2 regions of the Olleya sp. KJ81-1 genome follow, and region 2 is predicted to be linked to the other one. Evidence: riboswitches for the same ligand, from Rfam matches in the RefSeq annotation. Region 2 holds a riboswitch; the other holds the start of a gene.
The links. Region 2 has a riboswitch for S-adenosylmethionine ahead of AC0L3M_RS03940 (Na+/H+ antiporter NhaC family protein). Riboswitches for the same ligand answer to the same signal wherever they lie in the genome.
Positions count from the first base shown of each region.

Region 1: it holds a riboswitch for S-adenosylmethionine, as region 2 does, so the genes downstream of both, AC0L3M_RS14665 (O-acetylhomoserine aminocarboxypropyltransferase/cysteine synthase family protein) here and AC0L3M_RS03940 (Na+/H+ antiporter NhaC family protein) in region 2, are expected to answer to the same signal.

Region 1 is NZ_CM147854.1:3,137,274-3,145,098, forward strand. Features, by position in the region: gene AC0L3M_RS14660 (phosphoenolpyruvate carboxylase) at 1-2,424, shown strand, start outside; SAM riboswitch class I at 2,654-2,777, shown strand; gene AC0L3M_RS14665 (O-acetylhomoserine aminocarboxypropyltransferase/cysteine synthase family protein) at 2,899-4,191, shown strand; gene AC0L3M_RS14670 (OsmC family protein) at 4,285-4,737, shown strand; gene AC0L3M_RS14675 (alpha/beta fold hydrolase) at 4,739-5,755, shown strand; gene AC0L3M_RS14680 (homocysteine S-methyltransferase family protein) at 5,752-6,753, shown strand; partial or broken gene metH (methionine synthase) at 6,753-7,825, shown strand, end outside.
Region 2 is NZ_CM147854.1:845,034-852,858, reverse strand. Features, by position in the region: gene AC0L3M_RS03970 (alpha-ketoglutarate-dependent dioxygenase AlkB family protein) at 1-458, opposite strand, end outside; gene AC0L3M_RS03965 (BCCT family transporter) at 466-1,410, opposite strand; gene AC0L3M_RS03960 (BCCT family transporter) at 1,437-1,973, opposite strand; gene AC0L3M_RS03955 (AraC family transcriptional regulator) at 2,151-3,047, shown strand; gene AC0L3M_RS03950 (aspartate/glutamate racemase family protein) at 3,055-3,810, opposite strand; gene AC0L3M_RS03945 (hypothetical protein) at 4,058-4,705, shown strand; SAM-I-IV-variant riboswitch at 4,890-4,988, shown strand; gene AC0L3M_RS03940 (Na+/H+ antiporter NhaC family protein) at 5,036-6,337, shown strand; gene AC0L3M_RS03935 (TetR/AcrR family transcriptional regulator) at 6,453-7,037, shown strand; gene AC0L3M_RS03930 (NAD(P)H-binding protein) at 7,039-7,704, shown strand; gene AC0L3M_RS03925 (NAD(P)H-dependent oxidoreductase) at 7,721-7,825, shown strand, end outside.

The sequences.
Region 1 (7,825 bases), 1.1 Mb from region 2:
GATGGGCATAATCCAACCGTTATTGTAGATACGTTTTTTAAAAAATATCAAGCTAGACGTTCAGACAAATCCAAGATAGATTTGTTGTTTAGGTTTATTCAATATATAGAAAGACAAGTCGTTTTATTTGATGCGATAGAGGATGCTGCTTTCCCGATTGTTAATAATATGGACGGAATTGGTACACTTAGAAGTTTAAAAGAAAGTGCTGTTGCAGAAGGAAAGCTAGATAAGTTACGTCAGTATTTAGAAGAATTTAAAGTTAGAATTGTGCTAACAGCACATCCAACACAATTTTATCCTGGTACTGTTTTAGGAATTATCACAGACTTGACAGAAGCAGTTAGAGAAAACGACTTACTACGTATTAATGATTTGTTAGCACAATTAGGAAAAACACCATTTTTTAAACATGAAAAACCAACACCTTACGATGAAGCGGTTAGCTTAATCTGGTATCTAGAAAATGTGTTTTATGAATCCTTCGGAAAAATATATGACTATATCCAACAAAATATTTTTGACGGGAAACATATAGATAACGATATTATTAATATTGGTTTTTGGCCAGGAGGAGACAGAGATGGAAACCCATTTGTTACACCAGAAATTACAGTTAAAGTCGCAGAAAGGTTACACGAAACTATTATTAAAAATTACCATAAAGACGTCAGAAAATTAAAACGTAAATTAACCTTTCAAGGTGTTGAAGCGCGTATATCACATATAGAAACACAGTTATATAAAAAGGTGCTTCATGAAGAATCAAGTTTAACTTTAAACGAATTTGTTTCAGAATTAAAAGCCATCAGACAAATCATAATTGATCAGCATCAATCGCTTTACGTTACCGAAGTAACTAGTTTACTTAACAAAATTCATTTATTTGGTTTTCATTTTTCAAGCTTAGATATACGTCAAGATAGTAGAGTGCATCATTCAATTTTTACAACAATGGTGGATAGTATGATTGCTAACGGAAGCAAGGATATTCCGAGTAATTATCATAGTCTTTCAGAAGCGGAACAAGTTAAGGTTTTGTCTGAAGTTAAAGGAACAGTGGATTTGTCTTTAATTAAAGATGAAGAAACGCTAAAAGCACTAAATACTATTAAGGCTTTAAAATCAATTCAGGAAACTAATGGAGAGTTGGCTGCAAACCGTTATATTATTAGTAATAATCAAACCACTTTAAATGTGATGCAGTTATTTGCAATGCTTAAAGTTGTAGCATTTAATGATAAGCTAACGGTTGATATTGGACCTCTTTTTGAAACTATTACAGATTTAGAAAATGCACATATAGTAATGGAGGATTTATATACAAATCCTGCTTATGCTAAACACTTAAAATCTAGAGGAAATAAGCAAACTATAATGTTAGGCTTTAGCGACGGAACTAAAGATGGAGGTTATTTAATGGCTAATTGGGCTATTTATAAAGCAAAAGAACGTTTAACAGCTATATCTAGAAAATATGATGTAACTGTCATATTTTTTGATGGTCGTGGTGGACCACCAGCAAGAGGAGGTGGTAAAACACACAATTTTTATGCGTCCTTAGGACCAACTATAGAGGATAAAGAAGTGCAATTAACTATCCAAGGACAAACTATAAGTTCTAATTTTGGTACTTTAGATTCTTCACAATATAACTTAGAGCAATTAATAAGTTCTGGTATATATAATAGTTTAAGTGATACGGATTTACGCATGGTTCCAGAAAATAGAGCGGTTATGGATAATTTAGCTAAGCTAAGTTATCAAGCGTATGTAGATTTTAAAAATCATCCAAAATTTATCTCATATTTAGAACATATGAGTACACTTAAATATTACGCAAAAACTAATATTGGAAGCAGACCTTCCAAACGTGGTAAAGCAGAAGGTTTAGTGTTTGAAGATTTAAGAGCCATTCCTTTTGTAGGATCTTGGAGTCAATTAAAACAAAATGTACCAGGATTTTTTGGTGTTGGGACTGCTTTAAAACATTACGAAGATGCTGGCGAATTTGAAAAAGCGCAAAACTTATTTAAAACCTCTAGCTTTTTTAGAACATTAATTGAAAACAGTATGATGTCCTTATCAAAATCGTTTTTTGATTTGACAAAGTATATGAGTGATGATCCAGAATATGGTGCCTTTTGGAATGTTATACATAACGAGTATTTAACAACAAAACGATTGATTTTAAAATTAACAGGTTATACAGATTTAATGGAAGAAGAGCCATCAGGTAAAGCCTCAATTAGGGTCAGAGAATCTATTGTATTGCCACTATTAACAATACAACAATATGCTTTAAAACAAATTCAGGAATTAGAAAAAGCAGCTGTAAAAGACACCGATTTGATTGCTGTTTATGAAAAATTAGTAACACGATCGTTATTTGGTAATATAAATGCGAGTCGTAATTCGGCTTAATCATAACCAATTAACATTTAATATAACATTAAATAGCAAGTTTAAAATTTTTTTGAACTTGCTATTTTTAAATATAACAGAATATTAATCTGTATAATTTAATATTATATGAATTATTTTCTGTTTAATGAATAAAAAGTTAATTTTTTAGAAAATTATTCCGTTTTGTTTGTTTCTAAAATATTTATTTTGCAATATTTGTACTCACAAAGTTCAAAAACTTACTGAAATGTTATCAAGAAAGGTGGAGGGATTAGACCCATTGAAGCCTTAGCAACCCTTAGACTTACTAAGAAGGTGCTAAATTCTACTTAATTTTCGATTCATTAATCGATACATTGGATAGATAACTAAAAACTAATTACTCATCTGTGGTTAGTGTTTTTCTTTTTAACATTTTTCTATTAAGTATGCTTCAAACGAAGCTTATTTGACTTTTGGTTTAATTTATTTATTAACTCAAAAATTAGAAAAATGAGTACTCAAAAATTTGCAACACAAGCATTACACGCAGGACATGACACTGCTAAAACAGGAGGGACAAGAGCAGTTCCTATTTATCAAACTACTTCATACGTTTTTGACGATTCGGATGACGCAGCAGGACGCTTTAATCTGTCTGTCCCTGGATTTATTTATACACGTTTAAATAATCCAACAAACGATGTTTTAGAACAACGTATTGCAGCTCTAGAAGGTGGTATTGCAGCAGTAGCAACTGCTTCCGGAACAGCTGCCATTTCTACAACATTATTAACCTTATTAAAAGCAGGAGATCATATTGTGGCTTCTAGTAGTTTGTATGGTGGTACCTATAATCTATTAAGCGTAACCTTACCACGACATGGTATTACAACCACATTTGTTGATCCTTCTGATCCAGAAAATTTTAGTAAAGCAGCTCAAGAAAATACAAGAGCTGTATTTGTAGAGTCTTTGGGTAATCCAAAATTGGATGTTTTGGATTTAGAGGCTATTTCTAAACATGCAAAAGCCCATAAAGTGCCATTAATTGTGGATAATACAGTTGCAACACCTTACTTGTTAAATCCAATTGAATATGGTGCAAATATAGTCATCCATTCGCTTACAAAATATATTACAGGTAATGGAACTTCTTTAGGAGGTATCATTATAGATGCAGGAACTTTTGACTGGACTAATGGTAAGTTTCCAGAATTTACAGAGCCTTCTGCTGGATACCATGGTTTAGTCTATAGTGATGTTATTGGACCAGCAGCGTTTATAGCAAAGGTAAGAATTGAAGGTTTACGTGATTATGGTGGCGCTTTAAGTCCTTTTAATGCATTTCAGATTATTCAAGGATTAGAAACCTTAGAATTAAGAATTTTAAAACACTCTCAAAATGCTTTACAATTAGCTAAATGGTTACAAGAACAGCCAGAAGTAACTTGGGTAAATTATCCAGGATTGCAAACTAGTAAGTACAATACGTTAGCTAAAAAATATTTGCCTAATGGACAAAGTGGTGTGGTGACATTTGGAGTTGAAGGTGGTTTTGAATCGGCTAAAAAAATAGCAGATACGACTAAGTTATTTTCACTATTGGCTAATATTGGTGACACTAAATCACTAATTATTCATCCTGCAAGTACAACGCATCAACAACTAAGTGATGAAGCGCAACAAGCCACAGGAGTTACAAAAGACTTAATCAGATTGTCGGTTGGAATAGAAAATATAGACGATTTAAAAGCAGATTTAAAAGAGGCTTTTGCTGTTGTAAACAAAACCGTTTTAGCTTAGACCTAATTTAATTTTAATTTTTTAACCCGAAATAACGTCACACTTTTTAGTTGCCATTTTAAAGTGTGAAGGTTATTTCTAAAGTGATTTTATATGAGTGATTTAAAATTTACAGTAACAGGAAACAGTACTTCTGCTACTCAATTTATAGGACAAGCTAGACAGTTTAAATTAGTGGTTGATGAACCAGATACTTTAAATGGAGCAGATCAAGGTCCAAACCCTGTCGAGTATATTTTAGCAGGTTTTGCAGGTTGCGTAAATGTAGTTGGACACCTAGTAGCAAAAGAGCTTGGTTTTAAAATAGAAAAACTTGATATCGAAGTTTCAGGACAAATCAATCCAAATAAATTCTTAGGAATCTCGCAAGACGAGCGTGCTGGTTTTAAAACAATAGAACTAAACCTAATCCCTAAAACAGATGCAAGTATAGAAACACTTGCAAAATGGTTAGAGATTGTTGAGGCACGTTGTCCTGTAAGAGACAATTTGTCAAATAAAACGCCAATAAAAATAGCTGTTGAAAAAGAATATAGTTTAAAGTAAAATGGAGGATTTAAAATATATAAATATCCCTGAGTTTGTTAACAATAATGGTAAGACATCAGATATTAAGTTGTCTTACCAATTATTTGGCAGACCATTACATACAGCACCAATTATATTGGTTAATCATGCACTTACTGGTAATTCTAATGTGGTTGGAGACCAAGGATGGTGGAATGATTTAATAGGTGATAATAAATGTATTGATACCTTACATTATACCATTTTAGCTTTTAATATTCCAGGTAATGGTTATGATAATCTAGAAGAAAATCTGATACATAATTACCAGGAATTTACAGCTAGAAACATAGCCGAAATTTTTGCTTTAGGACTTCAACATTTATTAATTAATAAATTGTATGCCATCATTGGAGGTTCCGTTGGAGGAGGAATAGCTTGGGAGTTAGCTGTTTTAAAACCAAACTTAGCACAGCATGTAATACCAATTGCTACAGATTGGAAAGTGACGGATTGGATTACCGCAAATTGCCATATTCAGGACGCAATCTTAAACAATTCAAATCAGCCTTTAAAAGATGCGAGAATGCACGCTATGACTTTATATCGTACGCCAGAATCTTTGACAAAAAAGTTTTCTCGTGGTAAAAATTCACAATCTTTATTTAAAGTCCAAAGTTGGTTAAGTTATCATGGAGACCAGTTGGATAGCAGATTTCATTTGTCAGCTTATAAATTAATGAATCAAATTCTAAAGACTATTGATATAACAAAAGGACGATTACCTTTTAAAGACGTGGCTTCAGTTATTAAAGGTCACGTACATATTATAACAATTAATAGCGATTTGTTTTTTAAGGCTGATGAAAACTGGGAAACTTATATTGATTTAAAATCAGTCAAGCAAAATGTAACTATTGGTGAGATTAAATCACTGCATGGTCATGATGCTTTTTTAATAGAATTTGATCAGTTGTCTAGATTATTAAACCCAATTTTTAAAAGTAAAGAAGTGTCAATAAACAAATTTGAAGCAGTATTAAAAAAGTGTGTATGAGTAGTATCAGAGAAGTCATTAAAAAACAAATTTTAGTGCTTGATGGTGCTATGGGTACCATGTTACAACGCTATAATTTTACTGAAGAAGATTTTAGAGGCGAGCGTTTTAAAGACTATCCAACATCTTTAAAAGGAAATAATGATTTACTGTCATTAACCCAACCCAATGCTATTGCGGACATACATCGTAAGTATTTTGAAGCTGGTGCTGATATAGTTGAAACTAATACGTTTTCTGGTACAACCATCGCTATGGCAGATTACGACATGGAAGATTTAGTATACGAACTTAATTTTGAATCGGCTAAAATTGCTAAATATGTTGCTACGGAATTCACTAATAAAAATCCCGAAAAACCTCGTTTTGTAGCAGGAAGCATTGGGCCAACTAATCGTACTGCAAGCCTTAGTCCTGATGTTAACAGACCAGAATTTAGAGCTGTGACTTTTGATGAGTTACGTATAGCTTATAAGCAACAAGTAGAAGCATTAATAGATGGAGGAGTAGACTTATTGCTAGTCGAAACTATTTTTGACACTTTAAATGCAAAAGCAGCATTATTTGCAATTGAAGAAGTAAAAGAAGAACAAAATATAGACATTCCAATTATGGTTTCTGGGACCATTACAGATGCTTCTGGTCGTACGCTGTCAGGTCAAACAGTTGAGGCTTTTTTAGCTTCAATTTCTCACGTGCCTTTATTAAGTGTTGGCTTTAACTGTGCTTTAGGCGCAAAGCAATTACAACCTTATTTAAAACGTCTATCAAATCAAACAGATTTTTACACGTCTGCACATCCAAACGCTGGATTACCAAATGCTTTTGGAGAATATGATCAAACTCCAGAAGAAATGAAAAACTTAATTGAAGAATATTTAAAAGACGATTTAATTAATATTATTGGAGGTTGCTGTGGGACAAATCCAGAACATATTAAAGCAATTGCTCAGGTTGTAAAAAGCTATAAACCAAGACAAATAAAACAATTAGCATAATGGACGACTGCGACTGTCAAAAATATTTAACACTTTCTGGTTTAGAACCCTTAATTGTAACACCAGAAAGTAATTTTATAAACGTAGGAGAGCGTACCAATGTTACAGGTTCTAGAAAGTTTTTACGTTTAATAAAAGAAGAACAATATACCGAAGCTTTAGCTGTAGCAAGAGATCAGGTAGAAGGTGGTGCACAAATTTTAGATGTCAACATGGACGAAGGTATGTTGGATGGCGTTTATGCGATGACTACCTTTTTAAATCTCATTGCTTCAGAGCCAGATATTTCCAGAATCCCTATAATGATTGATAGCTCTAAATGGGAAATTATTGAGGCTGGTTTAAAGGTGGTTCAAGGTAAATCTGTTGTAAATTCTATAAGTTTAAAAGAAGGAGAAACCGAGTTTATACGTCAAGCTAAACTAGTAAAACGCTATGGAGCTGCTGTAATTGTAATGGCTTTTGATGAAAATGGTCAAGCAGATACGTATAAACGTCGTATTGAAATTTGTGAACGTTCTTATAAAATATTGGTTAATATTGTCAATTTTCCTGCACAAGATATCATTTTTGATCCCAATATTTTTCCTGTTGCCACCGGAATGGAAGAACATCGTAAAAATGCATTAGACTTTTTTAATGCTACAAAGTGGATTAGACAAAATTTACCATTTGCTAATGTGTCTGGTGGTGTAAGTAATGTGTCCTTTTCTTTTAGAGGAAACAATACTGTGCGTGAGGCTATGCATGCTTCATTTTTGTTTCATGCCATAAAAAACGGAATGAATTTAGGTATTGTAAACCCAACCATGTTGGAGATTTATGATGAAATTGATAAGGAGTTACTACAGTGTGTTGAAGACGTTTTGTTTGATAGACGTGAGGATGCTACTGAGCGTTTATTGGAGTTTGCCGAAACCGTAAAAGGCAATAAAAAAGAAACTACAGAAACGGTTCAGGAATGGAGAAATACCGACTTGCAAAGCAAAATCACACATGCTTTAGTAAAAGGAATTGATGCATTTATAATTGAAGATGTTGAAGAAGCAAGACAATCTGTTTCAAGACCCAT
Region 2 (7,825 bases):
AAAGGTCTTGTTGCACCAAAAGTGACAGAAGCAATAACAGTATTTTTACGTTGGGCTCCTTTATAATCTTGATGCCAATCTACACTGTCTTTTCCGTCACGATAATAATTAAGCAAACAACGTGTAAATTTGATGTCGACTTCTTTTTCAATTCGGTTTTTTATGAATAACAAATCGTCATTCCATAAGTGCATTTTACTTTTGGTGTTGGTGTACTTAATGTCTTTACTAATATCACCATACCAAGCGGTAAGCCTTGGATAATCTACCAATTTACCGTGAATCGTAATCTGTTCTTGTTGCCAAGGTGTGTTTTTCAGTAAATTTTTATATAACGTATTGCTTTCTTCTATACTGAAGAAATTTTCGAATAAAATAACATCTGCTCCAGGTAAATCGTATACTCTTTTATGGACTTCTTCTGTAGAAAATAAATTTGTTTGATTGAATAAATCCATAATAATCTTATTCTAAATTATTAGCTTTTAGTCGTTTTTTCCTTAAATCCTGTATAAAAAAGCCAAACATAATAATGATAAAAAATGAAAACGGTAAGGACGTTATAATTAATAAACGCTGCACAGCCTCTAGAACATTGACATTGGCTTTAATGTTTCCTAAAAGGATTAAAGCAATGGTTGCTAATAAAATGAAAACAGACCAAATAACACGATGTGTTTTACTTGGATTTTTAGAGCCTTTATCTGTAAACATACTCAACACAAATACAGCAGAATCGACCGAAGTGATTAAAAAACTAATTAATAAAAATATAGAAGTGATGTTTAAAAATGTAGCAAATGGATACTGCTCGAAAAACACAAAAATAGATGAGAATACATTCCCGAATTCGTTATTATATGTTCCCCAAGTTTCAATTAAATTGAATGCTGAAGCGCCAAAAACAGAAAACCAAAAGAAGGTTCCGATAGACGGAATAATTAAAACACCTAATAACAATTGCCTAATAGTTCTTCCTTTAGAAATACGTGCAATAAAAATGCCTGTAAAAGGTGCCCAAGCTAACCAAAATGCCCAATAATAAAAGGTCCAACCGGTTAAAAACTCTAAACCAGGATTGTAATCTCCAAGCGCCAAACTAATTGGTACAAAGTCAATAATATAATGGTATGTTACTGTAAAAAAGGAAACCAAAATACCTTTAACATCACTAGTAAAAAAGATGAAAAACAGAATAACCAAAGTGACAATAATATTTAATTTTGAAAATATTTTAATCCCTTTATTTACACCTTGCCAAGCAGAATAACAGGCAATTGTTGCGATTAAAACACAGAGAATTATGGTTGTAGTTATCCCAAAATTAGCATTAAAAACATGATTTAATCCGCCATTAATTTGTGTGGTTCCTAAGCCAATTGCTGCTATTAATCCAAAAATTGTGGTGATAATCGTTATAATATCTACACTTGCTTTTAAGGGTTTATTTTTAATACGATCTTCGATGGTGGCACTAATTCTGACTTTCTTTTTTTAACATGCAAAGCATAACCAACAATAACTGCAAATAGTCCGTAAAATGCCCAAGCTGTAATTCCCCATTGATAGAATGTAAATTCTAGCGCAAGCGTTTCATTAGGTAAATTGGATTTAAAAGGTGGGTTTTGTTGCATAAAAACAGGCTCTTGCACTGCTCGTAACAAAATACCAGATCCCATTCCTGCACTGTATAACATGGCAATCCAAGACCAAAGCGAGTATTCTGGTTTGGTGTTTGGTTTACCTAGTTTTATTTTTCCGTATTTAGAAAAAGCAACCAATAACAATGCTAAAACACAACCAAAACCTAAGTATAAATAGAAATATCCAAAATAATTTCTAACCCATAATGAAGCGGTTTCAATTGCATGATAACTTGCTTCTGTAGCAAAAAACACAATTAAAGTGCAAATAAAAATGATACCTACAGAAATAGATAAAATAGAATGTTTTTGAATGTATTTTAAAAACAAATGGATATTTTTTTGTAAAAATAGACATTTCTAGGTGAAATCGATTCTAGAAATTCAAGGTTTTAAGGTAGATAAAAAGGAAAATTATGTATCTAAAAAGGTTTGAATAGTGAATTAATAGTTTTTAAATCAATAATTCTCTAGATTTGTACTTGATTATCCATAAAACATATCATTATGCAAGTATTAGAAGCCTATAAACCTTTTGAAATACAAGAAATAGAATTAACAGAATGGAAACAACGTCCTGTTAAAAACAACTTTTTTGAATTGGTTTTAATTAAAGATGGCGAAGGTACGCAGTGTATTAATTACAACGATTACAACTATACAAAAAACAGCATGTTTTTGTTACCACCATTAAAATGCCATTCTTTTACTATTGAAAAACCGACACGTTTTGTGTTTTTAAAATTTACAGATTCGTTTTTTAAAAATGTAAACAGAATTACTATTGATAGAAACGAATGGTTTAAAGAAGCTGCTTACATACTCTCTAATTACAACCAATTACCAGGAGATATTATTAAAAATGAAATGGACAGGAACCATTTAAACAGCCTAGTAACTATGATTTTACAAGAATCTAGAAATTATGGTGAAGAATCTGTTAACCTAGTAACTAGTTTAATGACAAGTGTTTTAGAGTTGTTAATACGAAATATAAAAAAAGGAAGTTATTTTGAAGTTCCTAAAAATAATTCGGATGATAGGATTACAAAAATGCTAACTTATATTAATGAAAACATTGATAAAACTGAATTGCTTAAAGTTGAAAATTTAGCCGATGTTTTTATGATGTCTTCTACTTACGTAAGTGAATATTTTAAGAAACAAGTAAATATGTCTTTAAGAGAATATATTATTAAAGCGAAGCTGAAATTAGTTGAAATACGCTTGTTAAATTCAGATTTCACATTAACACAAATTGCAGACGAGCTTGGTTTTACAGATGTTAGCCACTTATCTAAAACGTTTAAGCGTTACGCAGGTACTTCTATACGTGAGTTTAAAAATAATGGTGAGTATATGTTGTTAAAACGCGGTAGTTGCGCGCCAACTATTAGAGCCTAACGAGTAGTTAAGCTATTAATTCCATTTTTTTAGATTCGCGTATTAAAGCAGCAGCCAAAACGGTTGTTGCATCAATAATTAAGCTGTCTTCAATTTTTTGATATTGAATAGCAAGCGGAATTTCAGTACATCCTAAAATTACAGCTTGTGCGCCTTTTCTAGATAAATAAGTTGCTGCCATACTTAGGTTTTCTTTTGCTTTTTCGTTTACCGGATTTGAAAATGCTTTAATTCCGTAAGATGTATCATAAATTGAAGGATGCACAAATAAATCCTGAATATCTTCGGAAGGTTGAATGACTTCAATATTGTATTTTGCTAGAACTTCAGGATAGACTTTTGCTAAAATAGTTCCTGTAGTTCCTAAAACACCAACTTTGGTAATTTCTGGATGCTTTGTAGAAATATGAAGCCCAACTTCTTCTATTAAATTAACTAAAACACAAGATTCTGGTATACTTTTTTCAATTAAACTTAAAATTGGTTTAGCGTGTGCTGTATTGCACGGAATAGCAATAATAGACGATCCACTAGCGATTAAAGACGCAATAATTTCTGCTATAGCAATACCAGGATTTATTTCAGTTTCGCCTAAAAGATATTTAGTTCTGTCAATAATTTTATGAGGCACAGAGAGCATTGACACTGGTAAATGATCTTGATCTGAAGTCGCTTCGGTTAAATCGTATACCTTTTTAATTAAGTCAATACCAGCGTAACTACCTACACCACCAACTATACCAATCATTTTGTTTATCATCATAAGTTCTTCTTATAAATTATAAAAGAATAAGACGCCAAATTAAAGCTGTTTAAATCAAATTTTATCTAAAATAAATATTAAACTTTAAATTTATTTAGTTTTAGACTGATTATAAATTAACAAAACAGGTATATGTTGATAATCATTTAATTATATTTGAATGTAATCTATTACATTTTGTAATGTTTAAAATTAAACCTTCTTTTTTTGACATCCTTTTTTTATTGCTGTAATAGCAGTATTGATTATGAGTGTCTCACTTACATCTAAAAAAGATTTGATTTATATCTCTCCTATAGTTATTCTAATTTTAATTTGTAAATATGTAAGTGTTACTAAAAAGAAAGCCGATCCTAAATTTTTACTAGCTTTACTGGCTTTTCTGGTTTTAAATATAATTAGTTTTTACGCTTTTAATAAATATTTTAATACCATTAGCTTATTAACTTCAGGATACCTTATACTTTTTACCTTGATTTTAAAAAAGTATTTAATAAAAAGTAAATTAAAATCTTATCTGTCATTATCTGTTATACTTGGCGTTTTTTTAGTTGGATATGTAATTTATGCAGTGGTAGATTTATTGATTGATCAAATCCCGAATTACAACATAATATTCATGTTTATTTGTGCGTTGTGCTTATTTATTTATGCGATCACTTTTGCTATGATTTATATTAGTGATAATTACCCTACTGGTACAATTTTGTTAGCCTCAGGTGTAGCCACAATTTTCAACCTTGGCTTATCTCCAATCAATGAATATTTTCTTTATAACGAAATTTTCACCTTATTAATATTGTTTTGTCATTACTTGTCGCTTTATCTTTTTATGACATTTATTTTAAAAACTAAAGTTGTCAAAGACAATGATATTTCTAGTAAATATTTTTAATTATAAACAACTGTTTTTAAAACTATTACACAATCCTACTTAACTAATCACTTAATATAATCGAACTTGTGAAAACAGTAGTTTTTAATCAGGTTTTCAACATAATTTATCTCTTATATTTTTATAAATTTTAACGTATTTTAATATTTTGGTATAGCTTTATGCTATACATTTGCCGACTTAAATAAATTATCAAGAATCTCAATAAAAGGAGATAGCAACCTGCAATAACAAGCAAGGTGCTAAATAGATAAGCCAAGTATTTGGAACAAATGTTAAATCATATGTCTTTTATTTGCTGCTATTTCCTTTTAAAAATGAAAAGGAAACATGGCAAAGTCAAAATCAATTACTCCAAAATTTTCAGCATTAATACCATTATTCGTATTTGTATTTACGTTTTTAGGTGTTGGAATTTATCAAAACGATTTTTACGCATTACCAGCTCCAATTGCTGTTATAGTAGGTATAATTGTGGCATTTTTAATGTTTAAACAATCCATAACCTCTAAAATAAATACGCTGCTTAAAGGTTGTGGTGATGATAAAATATTAACCATGTGCCTAATCTATTTATTGGCTGGTGCATTTGCAACTATAACTAAAGCTACTGGAAGTGTAGACGCTATTGTAAATCTTGGATTGGATTATATTGCTATACAATACATCTATTTTGGCGTGTTTATAATAGCAGGTTTTTTATCTGTATCTACAGGTACATCTGTTGGTGCAATAGTTGCATTAGCTCCAATTGTGATTGGTTTTGCAGATAAAAGCAATGTAGATTTAGGGATATTATGTGGTGCATTACTTGGTGGTAGTATGTTTGGAGATAATCTTTCGGTAATATCAGACACAACTATTGCAGCAACACAGTCATTAGGTTGTAAAATGAGTGACAAGTTTAAGCAAAATATTAAAATCGCTTTGCCTGCAGCTTTAATCACTATAGGTATTTTAATTATACAAGGTTTTGGATTAAAAGCTGTACCGACAGATGCTATTACCTACACCTACTCCATTATAAAAATCACGCCTTATCTATTGGTTATCCTACTTTCTATTATTGGTATAAATGTATTTGTAACGTTGCTATTAGGCGTTATTGCTGGTGGACTATTAGGAATTATTTATGGAGATTTCACATTAATAGAGTCTACTAAAATCGCATACAACGGTTTTACCAGTATGACTGAAATCTTTTTGTTATCTCTATTAACAGGTGGATTAGCTGCTTTAGTGGACAAAAATGGAGGGATAAACTATATTCTTAGTAAAATTAAAACTTTAATTCAAAGTAAACGTTCTGCACAACTAGGTATTGCTGCATTGGTTGGTACAATTAATATGGCAATTGCTAATAATACAGTTTCTATTATAATAGCTGGTCCAATCGCAAAAACAATCAACGATCAATATCATTTGGACAACAAAAAAACTGCTTCTATTTTAGATATTTTTGCTTGTATTATTCAAGGAATCTTGCCTTATGGCGCACAAGTCTTAATGATACTTAGTTTTGCAAATGGTAAAATTGATTATCTAGATTTAGTTGCAAACACCTGGTATTTAGCGTTGTTATTCATTTACACAATCATTTATATTAGCTTTAAGCCTTTACGTTTACGCTAGTGTTACTATGATTTGATCTTTTGGTTTTATACTTAAATCATCATAAATTAAATCTTTGTTAAAAAAAGAATGAACATTCATTTTTGCATATCTTTGCACAAGAATTTAAACAGAAATGGCAAAACTTCAAAAAAGTATAGATAAACGTAACGCATTGGTAAAGGCGACAATCGAGTTGGTTAACAACAATGGTTTTCATGCGACACCAATGAGTAAAATAGCAAAAATGGCTAATGTCTCACCTGCTACAATCTATTTGTATTTTGAAAATAAACAAGATTTAGTAAATAAGACTTACGTCGAAGTTAAAGCAGACTACACAAAATATGCTTTTGAGACTTATAAAGAAGATATGCCTATTGAAGCTGGCTTTAAACTAATTTGGAACCGTATTGCAGACTTTAAATTAAAAGAAAGTGAAAACGCAATGTTTTTAGCACAATGTGATAACACTCCAATGATTGACGAGATAAGCAGACAAGAAGGTATAAAACACTTACAACCACTGCTGGACCTTTGGGAACGCGGAAGACAAGAAGGTATTATTAAACCTTTATCTGATTATTTACTGTACGCCTATGCTATAAATCCATTATCGTTTTTAATGATTACCCAAAAACGTGGTGTTTTTCAATTAGATAAAGCCCATTTAGAAGAAGCCTATCAATCTGCTTGGAGCAGCATAAAAGTTTGTAATTAAAATGAAAAAAACAGCAATTATATTAGGTGCAACAGGTTTAACTGGAGGTATTTTACTTCAAAAATTAATTGAAGACAAAGACTACTCCAGCATAAAATTGTTTTCACGATCTAAAATAAAAGGATTACCTAGTAAGGTAACTCAATACATTGGAGATTTATTAAAACTAGAAGATTTTAAAGACGATTTTACTGCACATCAAGTGTTTTGTTGCATTGGTACAACTAAAAGTAAAACACCAGATAAATCACTTTACAAAAAAATAGATTACGGGATTCCGGTTGCTGCTGCAAAGCTTGCTAAAGCTAATGGTATAGATACATTTGTAGTTATATCTGCAATGGGAGCCAATGCAAAAAGTAACATATTTTATAATAAAATTAAAGGCGAAATGGAGCAAGATGTCCTAAATCAAGACATCAACCGAACCTTTATTTTAAGACCTTCATTAATTGGAGGCCAACGAGAAGAAAGACGTACGCTTGAAAAAATAGGAATCTCAATTTTTGAAGCATTAAAACCGCTATTTATAGGTTCCTTAAAAAAATATAAAATTATTGAACCAGAAACTATTGCTCAAGCCATGTTAAACCTAGCTAATAGCACCAATCATGCTAATACTATTATAGCATCAGATGCAATACAACGCATTACTAAAAACAACTAAAACAAACATTGAATATATGGAATTATTAGATAAATTAAATTGGAGATACGCAGCTAAAGCCATGAATGGCGAAAAAGTAGCAGAAGATAAAATAGAACGTATTTTAGAGGCTGCACGCTTG